Regions from separate parts of the Alteromonas sp. Cnat2-8 genome, predicted to be linked through region 2. Evidence: predicted binding sites of a transcription regulator. Region 2 holds the regulator's gene; the other holds the start of a gene.

Region 1 (7,977 bases), 290 kb from region 2:
TCATCAACACCAATTGGGATGCGATCATGCCGCCACCTCAAGGTACCGGCAGAGCAAGCTATTTAACGGCGGTGACTGAAGTTGAAAATGAACTTATTGAAATTCTAGACGTTGAGAAAATTTTAAATGAAATTTCTCCGTTGAATGCCGAAGTAAGTTCAGAGGTGGCAGAAGGTCTGACAACCGAAGGCCAAGAAAACAAAATTATCTTTATTGCAGATGACTCTGCGGTAGCGAGAAACCAAGTTAAAAAGGCCCTAACTTCACTAGGCTTAGAAATTGAGCTAGCTAAAAACGGTCTTGAAGCATTAAACAGGCTTAAAGAAATTGCGGAAGAGTACGGCGATGTAACGAACCGTGTAGGCGTGCTGGTCTCAGATATCGAGATGCCAGAAATGGACGGCTATACACTAACCGCCGAAATTAAGAATACGCCTGAACTTCAAAAGCTTCATGTTGTATTGCATACGTCGCTCAGTGGTGTCTTCAACCAAGCTATGGTGCAAAAAGTAGGGGCTGATGACTTTATCGCGAAATTCCACCCCGATGAACTTGCTACCGCGGTACAAAAGTGGCTAATGACTGAGTGCGAATAACGGAGCAAGATAGGATTGGCTAATAAAGACGTTTCGCCAGCAAGTTACCTCAAGTTTAGAGAGTTTTTGGAAAAGCAATGCGGCATAGTATTAGGTGATAATAAACAATACCTAGTGCGCAGCCGTTTAGCTTCATTACTCTATAAGCATAAGTATGAGTCTGCTGACGAACTGATTGACGTGGTTGTGAAAGGGTTCGACAGAACTTTACTACAGAACGTTATTGACGCAATGACCACAAACGAAACGTTGTGGTTTCGAGACAACTATCCCTTCGATTTACTTGTAAAAGAGTTACTACCAACACTATCGGCAAAAAATCAGAAGCTTCGCATATGGAGTGCCGCTTGTTCGTCTGGACAAGAGCCTTATTCTATTGCGATGTCTGTACTTGAATATCAGCGCCAAAGGCCAGGTGCATTAAGAGCGGGTGTTGAAATTGTTGCTACAGATTTATCGTCAGAAATGCTGCAAAAGTGTGAGTTAGGTATTTATGACGAACTGTCCCTTGCAAGGGGATTGTCCCCGCAAAGGAGACAGGCCTTTTTCCAGCAAAATGATAGCGGGCTTATGCAGGTAAAACCCGACGTTCGTCGGATGGTAAGCTTTAGAAGTCTAAATTTACTTTCGAGCTATGCAGCACTTGGCCGCTTTGATATCGTTTTTTGCCGTAATGTTTTGATTTATTTCTCGGCCGAAGTAAAACAACGCATCCTGCAACAAATTGCCGGACAGCTGCAGCCTCAGGGTGTGCTTTTCCTTGGCGCCTCTGAATCGATCAGTGCTGCAAGTGATACCTATAGTATGGTTAAGTGCCACCCTGGCCTTTACTATCAAAAAAAATGATCTAACTTATCGGCCTGATAAATAATACTTTTTTTACGATCAGGTCGACACTTTTGACTTACACCCTCCGTCAAAACCTCATTATGGCATTTGCCTTGCTAACTATTTCTACAAACGACAGTAAAACGGCAAGATTCGATATTTAATTGTCCGCTTACATTGTCACCACGAACAAATTTTTAGTATGTCAGAGGTCATGTTATGGCTATTAACCTAGATAAGCTGGTTGGCTTTCATGAGTCAGCACTCACTATACGCACAGAGCGTATGGAAGTGATTTCTGGAAATCTAGCGAACGCAAACACGCCTGGTTATAAAGCGCGGGACATTGATTTTAATAAAGCAATGCAGTCGGCTATGCGAGAAGCATCTGGTGGTACAGCCAATCACGCTTCTTCAGGAATGGTGCGGACAAATGATCGCCACTTAAGCGGCAATTCTACGTCAGTAGCGGCAAACTTTGACATGCAATACCGCATCCCAACGCAACCAGACACTGGCGACGGTAATACGGTTGAAGTTCAAGCGGAAAGAAATCGGTTTTTAGACAATGGATTGCGCTACCAAGCCAGCCTAGAATTTTTGAACGGAAAAATTAAAGGCATGAAAAAAGCGCTTAGCTCAGGAGGTCAGTAGTCATGAGTTTATTTAATGTAATGCAAATTTCGAGTACGGGTATGGAGGCGGAGAATGTACGTCTTAATACTACGGCAAGTAATATTGCCAACGCTAACTCGGTTAGCAGCAGCTATGACGAAACATACCGAGCTCGCCATCCAGTTTTCGCTACGGCGTTGCAAGATGCAATGCGCGACCAGTCGAAAGGTGCAGGTGTTCAAGTAAAGGGTATTGTAGAAAGTGATGCTCCTTTGCAAGTGGAGTATTCACCTAACAACCCGATGGCAGATGAAAACGGCTACATCTATAAACCCAACGTGAACATTGTGGAAGAGATGGCGAATATGATGTCAGCGTCCAAAGCGTATGAAACTAACGTGCAGGTTGCGGACACCACAAAGCGTATTTTCCGTCGCGTACTGCAGCTAGGTCAAGGGCAGTAACTTGCCGCTTGAATAATGTGAGGATTACTCAGTGAATACCATAAACAATACTGGCTTAAATACTGATCTGTATTGGCAAGAGGAAACCGTCAAAATAGCTGACGGCACCGAGCAGCAGTTAACCCAGGAAGATTTCTTCTCAATGTTAACTGAGCAGTTAGCCAATCAGGATCCCACTGCACCCGTTGATAACGATCAAATGGTAGCGCAGATGACATCATTTACGATGGCCGACGGTATTTCCCAGCTTAACGAAAAGTTTGAGTCGTTTGCAGCTTCAATGACATCGAATCAAGCGTTACAAGCCTCTAGTCTTATCGGGCAAAACGTGCTGGTTCAAGGTAACGTGGGTTATATGGCCAATGAAGGCGATGGCATTTCGGGTGTCATCGTGAATGAAAAAACAGTTCAGAATATGACGATCACTATTGAGAACCAGTTTGGTGAAGTCATAAAAACCATTGATGCAGGCACACAAAGCGCTGGCAACATTGAGTTTGAATGGGATGGCAAAGATAAGCATGGCAACCAGATGGCACCGGGTGAATATGTTATCAGTGCCACTGGCGAGTTGAATGGAGAAGGTGTTCAGCTGAATACCGCCGTTAATCGCCATGTTGGAAGTGTAAGCTTGGCTGGTAGTGGTCAAGGCGTAATTTTGAATTTGGATGGTGATGTCAGTATCAATCTTGATGACGTCATTCAAATCGGCAGTTAGTAGGAGAATCAATAATGTCTTTTAATATTGCACTGAGTGGCGTATCAGCCGCACAAAAAGATTTGGATGTAACCGCCAACAACATCGCAAACGTAAATACAGTTGGCTTTAAAGAATCTCGCGCTGAATTTGGCGATGTTTATGCGGCATCACTGCTTTCAGGTGGCAAAACTAAAGTAGGTGACGGTGTACTCACTCAAGAAGTTGCTCAGCAATTTTCTCAAGGTAGCCTTCAGTTTACCAATACCTCGCTTGATTTGGCGATCACAGGTAATGGTTTCTTTGCGACAGTACCTGAAATTACGTCTCGCGACTTCTCGTTCACACGTGCGGGTCAGTTCAAGTTAGATAGCGACAATTTCGTGGTTAACAGTAACGGCGATAACTTATTGGGTTTCCCCGTTAACTCTGATGGTACAAGTGCCTCGGTAGCACTTAGTACTACAGAGCCAGTACGTATCCCAGATTCTTCGGGTTCTCCCGCACAAACCACAGAAGTTGACATTCGAATGAACTTGCCTGCTGGTGATGCAGCCCTAGATCCACAAGATTTTGACCCTGAAGATCCGCTTACCTACAACGCAGCAACATCGGTAACCGTTTACGATTCGTTAGGTGATAGTCACGTAATGACCTATTACTTCATAAAGGATGCGACACCGGGTGTTGATAATGAGTGGTATGTTGCTACTGCAATCGATGACACGCTAGTTGATATGACAGATTCAGCGGGTAATGACACAGACCCAGCAACAGCAGTAAATAGTGTCGGTGGTAACACTGGTAACGCCGTAACAGCATCTAAACTCATCTTCTCTCAAGGCGGTGATTTCGTTGGTATGGAAACGCCTGATGGCCTACCTACACTTGATTTCAAAATGGAAACAGAAGCGCTAGGCGCAGGTATTCTTGCTAATGGCTCAGATCCTACGCAGCAAATAAGTATAGATTTCAACCTCGATGTTAATAGCGCTACGCCTAATGAGCCGACTCAGTTCGCCTCTGCGTTCGAGGTTACATCATTAGAACAGGATGGTTTGCCTGTAGGTCGATTGACGGGTATCGATATCGGTCCTGACGGCCTGGTTCGTGCAACGTTCTCTAATGGTACGTCTGAACCTATTGTTCGTGTCGCTTTGGTTCGCTTTTCTAATGAACAAGGCCTAACTCAAGAGAGCAGTACTCAGTGGAAGGAAAGTATTCTTTCTGGTGAGGCACTAGCGGGTGAAGCAACAACTGGTACTTTCGGCGAAATTAACTCTTCGGCGCTAGAACAAGCTAACGTTAACCTTACCACTGAGCTCATCGATATGATTATCGCTCAGCGTAACTTCCAGGCAAACTCGCGTGCGCTTGAAGTGAACAACTCGCTAAACCAGACTATCCTTAACATTCGATAGTTTGCAGTAAGCTACATTAGCAGATTGCTAAGCGGCAAATTTTAGGCGCGGAAAACCGTACCTATTTGACCCGATTTAGAAAGGTCGCAACAATGCGACCTTTTTATTTTTCTATATATATCAATTCAATACCGCCCTTATTTTTCAATTGCACTAAATATCCACAGATTGGCACTGCCTTTGCAAAATCTTGTTTAAGGTTTAATCAGAGTCAAAAGTCAGTCATGGACAAACTTCTCTATATTTCAGCAAGTGGCGCCTCCCAAGACCTTCTCGGAACAGGGATTAGGGCCAATAACTTGGCTAATGCACAGACAACGGGATTCAGAGCGCAGTTAGAGCAGGCAAGGTCAATGCCGGCCTACGGCGAAGGTTTGCCGACTCGCGTGTTTTCCATGACAGAAAGCCCGTCGAATAATTACGAGTCGGGTCCGATGATTAAAACAGACCGCGACTTAGACGTAGCCATCCAAGGTGATGGTTGGTTCGCTGTACAAGATCAAAATGGTCAAGAAGCTTACTCGCGTGATGGAAATTTCAAGTTAGGCGATGACGGAATTTTGACAGATATCCACGATCGCGTCGTGCTTGGTGACAATGGGCCAATATTCCTTCCTGTTCCTTTAGATAATCTCAATATTGCGGCCGATGGCACGTTGTCAATGAGACAGTTAGGTGCCCCTGCCAATGTTATTGAAGAAGTGGGGCGACTTAAATTAGTTAGCCCAAACTATGCAGACATGGAACGTGGGAACGACGGCTTATTTAGAATGGAAGATGGCTCAATAGCGCCAGCCAATGCCAACGTGAAAGTAATGTCGGGCATGCTTGAAGGTTCCAACGTCAATGCGGTTGACGAAATGGTAGACATGATAAGTCTGCAACGTCACTACGAGCTTCAAGTCAAAATGATGAAGCAAGCAGAGAAACTAGATCAAAGTGGCAATGCGTTATTACGCATTCTGTAAACGAATTTTTATCATCGTTGCCCCATGAGCAACGTCGGAGGTTAACATGCATCCAGCACTATGGATAAGTAAAACCGGACTAGACGCCGCACAGACTGATGTGGCAGTGGTATCTAACAACCTAGCCAATGCGTCAACTGTGGGCTTTAAAAAAGACCGCGCGGTGTTTGAAGATTTGCTTTATCAGAATATCAATCAGCCAGGCGGTCGTTCGTCTGCTGACACAGAGCTTCCTTCTGGGCTTATGCTTGGTTCAGGCTCGAAGGTCGTTGCTACTCAAAAAGCACATACGCAAGGTAACCTGTTAACCACTGAAAACGCGCTTGATATGTCAATTCAAGGTCGTGGTTACTTTGAAATATTGCAGCCAGACGGCACCATTGCATATTCAAGAAATGGTCAGTTTTCACTGAACGACCAAGGCCAAATTGTTACATCTGGCGCGGGTTTTTTGCTTCAGCCTGAAGTGGCTATTCCCGAAGATGCGCAACAAATCACAATTTCTCAAGATGGTGAAATTAGCGTGAGCATACGGGGCCAAGCTGAACCGCAGGTACTCGGTCAGCTTAATATTTCTGACTTTGTTAACCCAACCGGATTACAACCAACCGGACAAAATCTTTATGTAGAGACAGCGTCAAGCGGTGCGCCTATTCAGGGGGTCCCTGGTCTGCAAGGATTGGGTTATATCTCACAAGGCACGTTGGAAACCTCTAACGTAAACGTGACCGAAGAGTTAGTAAACCTTATCGAAAGCCAGCGCTTGTATGAGATGAACTCAAAGGTTATCTCATCGGTCGACCAAATGCTTGGTCAGGTTATTCAGCAACTTTAGTAGGTAGCATCATGCGTATTTTAGGTTTATCTGCTGCACTTCTGATACTTGGCGGTTGCGCCAGTACAAACGAGCCTCCCGTTCAGGCAAACGACCCGTCGTTTGCACCGGTAGTGCCAGATTACCCGCGTGAAACGGTAGTAGAGGATGGCTCGCTTTTTCGTTCGCAGCTTGCTAATAACTTATATTCTGACGTTACCGCAAGAAGAGTCGGTGACATCATCACTGTAACGTTAAGCGAGAATACCCAAGCGAGCAAATCAGCCGACACTAGCACAGCGAAAGATTCAAACGTCAATCTTAATCCTATTACCGGGCTTGCTGGGCAGGCGATAAACATTGGCGGAGAGTCCGTACAATTAGGAATAAGTTCATCCCGAGATTTCTCCGGTGATGCCACTGCTAACCAAAGCAACAGCTTAAACGGCGCTATCTCAGTTACTGTGGTCGACGTACTTCCTAACAGCAACCTTGTTATTCGTGGCGAAAAGTGGCTAACCCTGAATCAGGGCGATGAATATATTCGTCTTACCGGTATCATTCGTCCGGCAGACATTAGTCCCGAGAATGAAATCGTGTCCACTAAGGTTGCAAATGCGCGTATCCAATATTCGGGTACGGGAAGTTTTGCGCGAGCACAAGAAAAGGGTTGGTTAACCAAGTTCTTTGATTCTGCTTGGTGGCCTCTTTAGGTTTTAGGATAGGAGAGTGAACATGCGTTTGTTTTCAGTAGTATTAGCCGCTTTCACAATGCTTTTATCTTCACAGGCAGGTGCGCAGCGCATTAAAGATGTAGCGAGTATTCAAGGCGTACGTAGTAACCAATTAGTGGGATATGGTCTTGTTGTAGGTTTGCCTGGAACGGGTGAACAAAGCCCGTTTACCGAACAAAGTTTCAGAACCATGCTGCGCAACTTTGGTATCAGTCTTGACGCTAACACCAAGCCAAAAATACGAAACGTGGCCGCAGTGGCGGTACACGCCGACCTGCCTGCTTTTGCAAAACCCGGACAAACCATTGATATTACGGTTTCTTCAGTTGGCGAAGCGGCCAGTCTTCAAGGCGGAACGCTGCTCCAGACGTTTCTTCGCGGTGTTGACGGTAAAGTCTACGCTGTAGCGCAAGGCAGCTTAGTCGTGAGCGGGTTTGGCGCACAAGGCGGTGATGGCTCTCGTATTGTCGTTAATACGCCAACGGTAGGCAGAATTCCAAACGGTGCGATGGTAGAGCAATCTGTACCAACAGGCTTTGCCAATGGCGACACGTTAACGCTTAACCTCCATTATCCAGATTTCTCAACAGCCAAGTCGCTTGCAGATACGATCAACGAGCGCTTAGGTGCACAGCCGGAAAATGGCTATGTTATTGCTAAGCCCATTGATGCAGCGTCTGTTCGCGTGTCGGCCCCGCGAGATGTCGGTCAGCGCGTGGGCTTTTTGGCTACCTTAGAAAACTTCGAATTTACACCAGCTGATGCGCCAGCGCGTGTGGTAATAAACAGCCGCACAGGCACCATTGTTATTGGCAGTGACGTTCGCTTGTTACCAGCAGC
Region 2 (7,977 bases):
CTACTATGAAGTAGGCGTAGATGATTATCTATCAGGGCCATTTGATGCACGTATGTTTATTGCCCGTATTCGCTCCCATATGCGCAGAAGTATGCCTAGCCAAGAACATTTAAGACCATCTCAAGGTAGTGAAGAGCGCATCGAAATAGGACCCCTTAAAATCGACCAGCGATTTCATAGCGTAACCTTAAATGGCCAAGTGCTAACGTTAACGGCTAGGGAGTTTGCGCTACTGGATTATTTTTGTCGTCATCCAAACCAAGTTTTTTCTCGCAATCAATTGCTCAGTGAGGTGTGGGGCTATAACCACGAAGGCTACGAGCACACGGTGAATACCCATATAAATCGTTTACGCACTAAGCTTGATAAAATCAACAGTATTGAAAATGGTGGACAGCTAGTAGAAACCGTCTGGGGTGTGGGTTACAAGTTGAACGTCAATGGATATATAGCGAAAGCGCTTATTGCATGAGTATTTTTTAGCTCACCATGCCCTATCAGGCATGAGAGTTCAAAATTAACTTAAATTAGAAACAGCGTCGCAGTACCTAAGAAAGCAAAAATACCCACTACATCGGTTATCGTAGTTAAGATAACACTGCCAGCTAGGGCAGGGTCTATCTTAAGACGCTTCATGATCATAGGTAAGGTTGCACCCGCTAAAGCAGCCGCAATCATGTTTACCATCATGGCAAAGGCAATAATTACGCCCAGCATGTAATCTTGTTTCCATAACGCTATGACAGAGGCAATAAGCACCGCCCAAATGGCACCGTTTAAAAAGCCGATGGATATTTCTTTACTGATAAGCCATCGTGAGTTACTCGCGTTAACATGGCCTAGTGCCATACCGCGAATAACTAGCGTTAGCGTCTGATTACCCGCTACACCGCCCATACTGGGGACAATGGTATTTAATATAGCTAACACAGCCAGTTGGCTGAGCGTTGCTTCAAATAGATCACTCACCATCGCAGCCATTAGCGCCGTCACTAAGTTTACCGCCAGCCACACCGAGCGTCGTTTGGTACTTTGCATAACGGGTGCAAAGGTATCTTCGTCATCATCAAGACCCGCCATACTCATCATCGAGTGCTCGGCGTCCTCACGAATAATATCAACCACGTCATCAATGGTAATTCGGCCCACTAAGCGATGGTTTTCATCTACAACAGGTGCTGAAAGCCAATTGTATCGCTCGAACAGGCTTGCCACTTCATCGTCTGGCATATTCACAGGAATCGCTTCAGATTCCTCGTCCATAACGTCAGACACTTTATCGTCGGTATCTGCGGTGAGTAAACGGGTAACCGGAACGATACCAACAAGGTTGTCAGTTCGGTTTACCACGTAAAACGTATCCGTATTCTCAGGTAGCTCGCCTTTTAAGCGGATATAGCGCAGAACCACGTCAATGGTCACATCTGGACGTAATGTGATGGTGTCGGTGTTCATGATGAAACCAGCGGTTTCCTCACCGTAAGACAGCGCTTGCTCTGCGCGCACGCGATCTTGTGCATCCATCGAATCTAGAATATCGGCCAATACTGGCTCGGGAAGGCTGCTTAGCGTCTCTGCTAAGTCATCGGTATCCATCTCTTCAAGTGCGTCAACCACATTAGCGGGAAGCATTTTTGTAATGATACCGTTTCGAACATCGTCAGACAGTTCTTCTAAAATGTCGCCGTGAAAGTCACCATCAATGAGCTCCCATAATTCGTCACGGGTTCTGCTTGGGCTAGATTCAAGAATGTGGGCGACGTCTGAAGGCGGTAATTCAAGCAGAAGCTTACGTACAGATACGAATTGACCGTTGGTCAACGCAGCGTTGAGTGCGCGTAACTGAGTTTGTACGTATTTAGAAACAAGCGCTTCTGCCATAAGGCGTTATTCCTACAAGCTAAAAGATGAACAATGCAGGCCATAGAGCCTAAGTGGGCGTAGAATATCGCAATTATGATGAGTCTGTCATGATAATTGCGTAGGTTTTGCGCAGGATTTTAAGATAACTGCGCTAAGTGTTGATTAATTGGTCAATGGATTGGGTAAGTAAGACTATTCGTCTTCGTTAAATCTGCCCTCAATAAGCTCTTCAATAGCTGCAAGTGCATCAACAGCATCACTGCCGTCCACAATCACATCTACCTGTTCACCTTGATGGCTTTCAAGCATCATTAATCCCAATACACTGCTTGCGTCTGCTTCTTTATCGCCTTTTTTTAAGATAATTTTAGCGTCGAATTGATTAGCCAGTTTAACCAGTTGGGTCGCCGCTCTCGCATGCAACCCTAACTTATTGACGATAGTTAGCGTTTTTTGAATAGTCATTACTGATTCAGCTCTCTATGGCGAATTTGAACATCAGGGTGTATTTCACTGAAGGTTTTCGACAGGGTCTGTGCGATATAAACCGAACGGTGTTGCCCGCCAGTACAGCCAATGGCTACGGTTACGTAACTTCTGTTATTGCGCTCTAAATGAGGCAGCCATGTCGTTATTAAATTCTGAATTTGCCAAATGAACTTGGTCACTACAGGCTGCGACCCCAAAAATACTTCTACTGGTGCGTCTAATCCGGTCAGATGTTTAAGGTCGGGCTCCCAGTGGGGGTTAGGTAAAAAGCGGGCATCAAAAACGTAATCCGCATCTTTAGGAATGCCGTGCTTAAAGCCAAACGACTCAAACACAAGCACAAGGCGTGAGCTTTTCTTACCCAAGATACGCTCTCGAATTAACTCTGCCAGTTGGTGAATGGTAAGCTTATCAGTGTCCAAATATAAATCTGCGCGTTCTGCAATAGGAGCAAGTAGGGCAGACTCCGCTTTAATGGCTTCTGAAAGCGATTTATTAAGCTTGGCGAGAGGGTGAAGACGACGTGTTTCGCTAAAACGCTTAACCAGTACATCATCGCTCGCGTCAATGTAAACAATGGTCATCGACCACGAAGAAGGCAGGTAGTCTAGAATTTCCACCAAATCGTCAGGATTTTTAGGTAAGTTTCTCACATCGATACTTACCGCAACCTGATCGTACTCGTCAACAACTGTATGGGTTAAGGTGGGAAGTAAGTTTACCGGGATATTATCAACACAGTAATAACCTAAATCTTCCAATGCGCGAAGTGCGACAGACTTACCAGACCCCGAACGACCACTGATTATTATCAGCTTCACCTACTTTCTCCCTAATACTCTGGTTTTATCACATACGCGTTGTTGAATTAGGCGCCCACTAAACGGTTAATAGGCGCTTAATGTTTAACTTAATGCAGATAGAATATCGTCGCTTGTCGTTGCGCGACGTATTGCTTTAATCGTTTCTTTGTCGCTTAGTTTACCAGCCACGGTGGCCAGCGTTTGAAGGTGTCCTTCGGTCTGCTCCTCGGGAACGAGTAGCGCAAAAAAGATGTCTACGGGTTTCTCGTCAAGGGCGTCAAAGTCGATTGCTGGCGTGCTGGTTACAACAATGGCAATCACTTTCTCAAGGCCCGGCAGGCGTCCGTGGGGCAGGGCGATACCATTGCCAATGCCTGTACTACCCATACGCTCTCGAGCCATCAAACTGTTGAGTACCGTTGCCTGATCAATGTTCTCGTTTTGCTTGGCAGCGATATCAGCGATGATCTCAAGAATTCGCTTTTTACTATTACACTGAACCGCACACTCGGTGCGGTCCAGACTTACGATGGCTTGTATATCCATGCTTAATTAACTACTAATGTTTTTTCAGTTTTTCCTTATGCTTGATTACCTGCCGGTCGAGTTTATCAACCATGCTGTCAATCGCCGCATACATGTCGGTATTTTCTGAGGATGCGAATACTTCAGCGCCACTTAAATGAACGGTCGCTTCGGCTTTTTGATTTAATTTTTCAACGTTCAGGATGACATGCACATTAGAAATGTGATCAAAGTGACGTTCAAGTTTGCTGAACTTCGTATCGACATAATTACGCAAAGAGTCGGTGATTTCGACATGATGACCAGTAAGGTTGATTTGCATATTTCGTCTTCCTTATATTATTAAGCCCGATTAAATAAGGCTTTTGCGTTGGTTCGACGGCGGGATCGACAACGATTCCCGGTACTTTGCTATTGTTCGCCGGGCAACTTTAATGCCTTGTTCGGCCAACAATGAAGCAATCTTGCTATCACTTAGCGGCTTGCTAGGCTTTTCAGCGGCCACTAATTTCTTGATCAATGCACGAATCGCTGTAGATGAACATTCACCACCAGACTCTGTTGCAACGTGGCTTGAGAAGAAATACTTCAATTCGAAGATTCCACGTGGCGTATGCATGTACTTTTGCGTTGTCACTCGCGAAATAGTGGATTCGTGCATATCTACCATTTCTGCGACATCATTTAGCACCATTGGTTTCATCATTTCCGGGCCGTGCTCAAAAAAGCCCATTTGCTGCTGCACAATGCAGTTTGCAACCTTCATTAAGGTTTCGTTACGAGATTCAAGGCTCTTTATGAACCACTTAGCCTCTTGCATGTGTGAGCGGATGAATTGTGAATCGCTACTATTCTTGGCACGGCGACTCATTGCAGCGTATTGTTGATTTACGCTTAACTTAGGCAGACTGTCGGGGTTCAGCTCAACCACCCAACGGCCATTTTTCTTGGTTACTGAGACATCAGGAATAACGTACTCAGGCTCTTTAGTAACTAAAGCACTACCTGGGCGAGGATTCAAGGTTTGCAGTAAACGCATTGCCTCGCGTAGCTGATCTTCTTTCAATCGGCTTTTACGCATAAGCGTACGATAGTCTTTGCTGCTCAGTAAGTCAGAGTACTCTTCAATCAGTTGTTTTGCTTCAGCAAGCCACGGTGTGTCTTCTGAAAACTGGCGCAATTGCACCATCAAACATTCTTGTGGAGAGCGTGAGCCAGAACCAATAGGGTCGAACATCTGAATGCGCTTTAGCACACATTCTATTTCGTCCATTTCAATCGGCTCTTCCATATCATCATCGTTAACCGCTTCTAAAATATCATCAAGGGTAACGGTTAAATAACCTGACTCGTCAATAGAGTCGATGATTGCTGTAGCGATTGCGCGATCGGTATCCGAGAAATGGGTAAGGCGCATTTGCCAAAGAAGGTGCTCTTGAATATCTTCAGTAGTCTCACCTTGGAAGATTTGCTCGTCGTCATTGGATGGACCCGGAGCAGGCGAAGATGAAGCAGAGTAGTATTCATCCCACGTACTGTCGATTGGCAGCTCATCGGGAAGATCGTTTTTCTCAAGTGCATCGCCGGCTTCTAATGTGTCACTAGATGCAGAAGCAGTGGCCTCAGAGCCGCTGTCATCGTTGTCGATATTGTTCTTTTCTAGTTGCGGCTCGTCGTTACCTTCTTCAACTTCTAATAGCGGATTAGAATCGAGCGCTTCTTGGATCTCTTGTTGAAGATCAAGTGTAGAAAGCTGCAGCAGTTTAATGGCCTGCTGAAGCTGAGGTGTCATGGTAAGTTGTTGGCTAAATTTTAGCTGTAAAGATGGTTTCATCTACGTCTTATTTAAATGCTCTAAATTGAATATACCAGAGCGAAACTGAAAAATGACAATTCGGTTACATTAACTATAGCCTGAATTGTTCGCCTAGGTATACATCCCTTACTTTTTGATTACTTAAAACCTGTTCCGCCGTTCCTTGCGCAATAAGCTCGCCATGACTCACAATGTACGCCTTTTCACAAACATCCAATGTCTCTCGTACGTTATGGTCTGTGATAAGGATTCCAATACCCCTATCGCGAAGATGTTGTATTATCTTCTTTATATCATTAACTGATATTGGATCAACACCAGCAAATGGTTCGTCTAACAAAATAAATTGCGGTTTTGCTGCCAGAGCGCGGGCAATCTCAACGCGACGGCGTTCGCCCCCTGACAAACTCATCCCCGTACTATTACGTATATGGTTAATATTAAATTCATCAAGTAGCGCATCAGCTTCTTCTTCTTGCTGTTGTGAATTTAAATCTTTACGGGTTTGCAAAATGGCCATGATATTTTCATGCACTGTGAGCTTTCTGAAAATAGAGGCTTCCTGCGGTAGGTAGCCTATTCCGCGGCGTGCACGCTCGTGCATGGGCTGATGAGTTAGCTCATTGTCGTCGATTTCAATCTTGCCTTTATCCAGATTCACTAAACCAACAATCATGTAGAATGTGGTGGTCTTACCAGCGCCATTTGGGCCAAGAAGACCAACAATTTGACCCGTTGAGACAGACAGACTTACATCTCGAACAACCTGTCTTGACTTGTAAGCCTTAGCAAGATTTTTAGCGCTCAAAGTTGCCATTGCTATTCATTGCCCTCGTTGTCTTTTTTGTCTTTCTTAGACGAAGTTTTGCGAATGGTCTCAGGTGTGAATACTGTGGTCACTCGACCCTCACCATCTTTACCTGCGCCCCCAGTCGCTAGCAATTGCTCGGTAATCATATCGAACGTGATGTTGTCACCCTGTACTTTACTGGTGTCTTGTTTCAACTCTGCGTTTCCGGCAAGAGAAATCGTTCGGTTCACCACTTCATAGCGTATTTCATTAGCTTTTGCTGAAACTGGCGTGCCGTCTTCCAATTGCTGGGAATAGCTTGCAGGCTTCCCTCTAGCAATAAATATTTCACGACCACCACCGTCAGTGGCAATTACTTCCACTTCGTCAGCTTCAATAACCAAAGAGCCTTGAGTTATGAGTACGTCGTCTTTGTACAACGCGGTTTTATTTTTACCGTCGATAAACTGGGTGTTCGAGCCTATTTTTATGGGCTGCGAAAAATCATCTTCACTGGCGTGTACCGCACCGCTAGCGATGGCAAGCAATAAACTAGTTGCTAGGGGAATAAGTGGTTTGTACATGATCTAAAAGCTCGTATTCTTGTGTGCGTAAATTCGCGTTAAACCCATTACTTAAAATGACATATTGGGTGCCCAGTATTTCAACGGGTTGGTCAGATGTCATTTGCTTGGTTTCTAAATTAATTTGAATGTACTCGGTCGATATACTTCTGACAAAGTCATCGCCAGTTTGGTTCTCAATATTAACTTGGTTTTCCAGCTGGATTAGCTCGTTATTGTATAGTGTACCTTCATCAGCGGTTACCACCCATGGTGATGACGCGTTTTCTGTATAAAGGGTGTATTTAGGTTGCTGAAACAATACAAAGCCAAGCTGGTCGTAATGCTCCATCGACTCTGCAAATACTTTGTGATTTAACTCACCGTCTTGATTGTACAGCGTAGTGGTTAGATTTTTTGCTTTGTAGGCGGGCTTTAGCGCATCGTTTTCACGATTCCCCTGCGTTTCAGGCTGCTCTTCCATCCACGTAGGGATGTACATCAGCATCGCCAGAATAAATAGCGCTGATATACTTAATCCTAAGCGATTAAAGCCAAACAGGCTCATACACTAGCTCCAAAAATCTCATTTGCTACCCCTTTGGCCTGCAAAATGGTATCCGATATTTCTCGGACCGCGCCAAACCCACCGGGAAGGGTCGTAATCCAGTTTGCTTGTTTTGCTACGTAAGGATGGGCATCGGCAACCGCAATTTTAACTGAAACGTGCTTGTACATACCCGTATCTGGCATGTCATCACCTACCGCAGCCACTTCGTCAGTGTTTAACTCAAGGCGTTTCATCAGGTCGCTAAGCGCGTCTGCTTTATTCTCTTCGCCTTGAATTATATGTGCAACATTCAGTGCCTTCATTCTATTTTCAACAATGGCAGAGCGACGTCCAGTAATTACCGCGACATTCACTCCATTGCTCACTAGCGCTTTTACACCATATCCATCACGGGTATGGAATGCTTTAAGTTCTTCACCGTCGTTACCTAAGTAAATTCGGCCATCTGAGAACACACCATCAACGTCGCATACCAGCAACTTTATCTTGGCTAGTTTTGCGAAAAGCGAGTCATTTATTTCCGTGTACAAGGTGGTTGTCATTTAAAGCACTCCTGC

The links. Region 2 encodes sigma-54, which starts transcription at its own class of promoters, with help from an activator protein. Its sites were predicted from a motif close to GTTGGCACGNNNNTNGNNT; they were not measured.
Region 1: MHN00_RS01045 (flagellar basal body rod protein FlgF) is a predicted target of sigma-54. The motif match lies at 4,789-4,807, and genes of this name have one in related genera.

The regions. Positions count from the first base shown of each region.
Region 1 covers NZ_JAKREX010000001.1:231,508-239,484, reverse strand. The annotation lists gene MHN00_RS01075 (chemotaxis protein CheV) at 1-596, shown strand, start outside; gene MHN00_RS01070 (protein-glutamate O-methyltransferase CheR) at 612-1,442, shown strand; gene flgB (flagellar basal body rod protein FlgB) at 1,644-2,078, shown strand; gene flgC (flagellar basal body rod protein FlgC) at 2,081-2,503, shown strand; gene flgD (flagellar hook assembly protein FlgD) at 2,535-3,221, shown strand; gene flgE (flagellar hook protein FlgE) at 3,236-4,621, shown strand; gene MHN00_RS01045 (flagellar basal body rod protein FlgF) at 4,846-5,589, shown strand; gene flgG (flagellar basal-body rod protein FlgG) at 5,636-6,424, shown strand; gene flgH (flagellar basal body L-ring protein FlgH) at 6,436-7,116, shown strand; gene MHN00_RS01030 (flagellar basal body P-ring protein FlgI) at 7,139-7,977, shown strand, end outside.
Region 2 covers NZ_JAKREX010000001.1:519,420-527,396, reverse strand. The annotation lists gene MHN00_RS02235 (response regulator transcription factor) at 1-472, shown strand, start outside; gene mgtE (magnesium transporter) at 523-1,881, opposite strand; gene MHN00_RS02225 (HPr family phosphocarrier protein) at 2,056-2,328, opposite strand; gene rapZ (RNase adapter RapZ) at 2,328-3,173, opposite strand; gene ptsN (PTS IIA-like nitrogen regulatory protein PtsN) at 3,258-3,701, opposite strand; gene hpf (ribosome hibernation promoting factor) at 3,715-4,002, opposite strand; gene MHN00_RS02205 (RNA polymerase factor sigma-54) at 4,033-5,514, opposite strand; gene lptB (LPS export ABC transporter ATP-binding protein) at 5,588-6,313, opposite strand; gene lptA (lipopolysaccharide transport periplasmic protein LptA) at 6,316-6,870, opposite strand; gene lptC (LPS export ABC transporter periplasmic protein LptC) at 6,839-7,417, opposite strand; gene kdsC (3-deoxy-manno-octulosonate-8-phosphatase KdsC) at 7,414-7,962, opposite strand; gene MHN00_RS02180 (KpsF/GutQ family sugar-phosphate isomerase) at 7,963-7,977, opposite strand, start outside.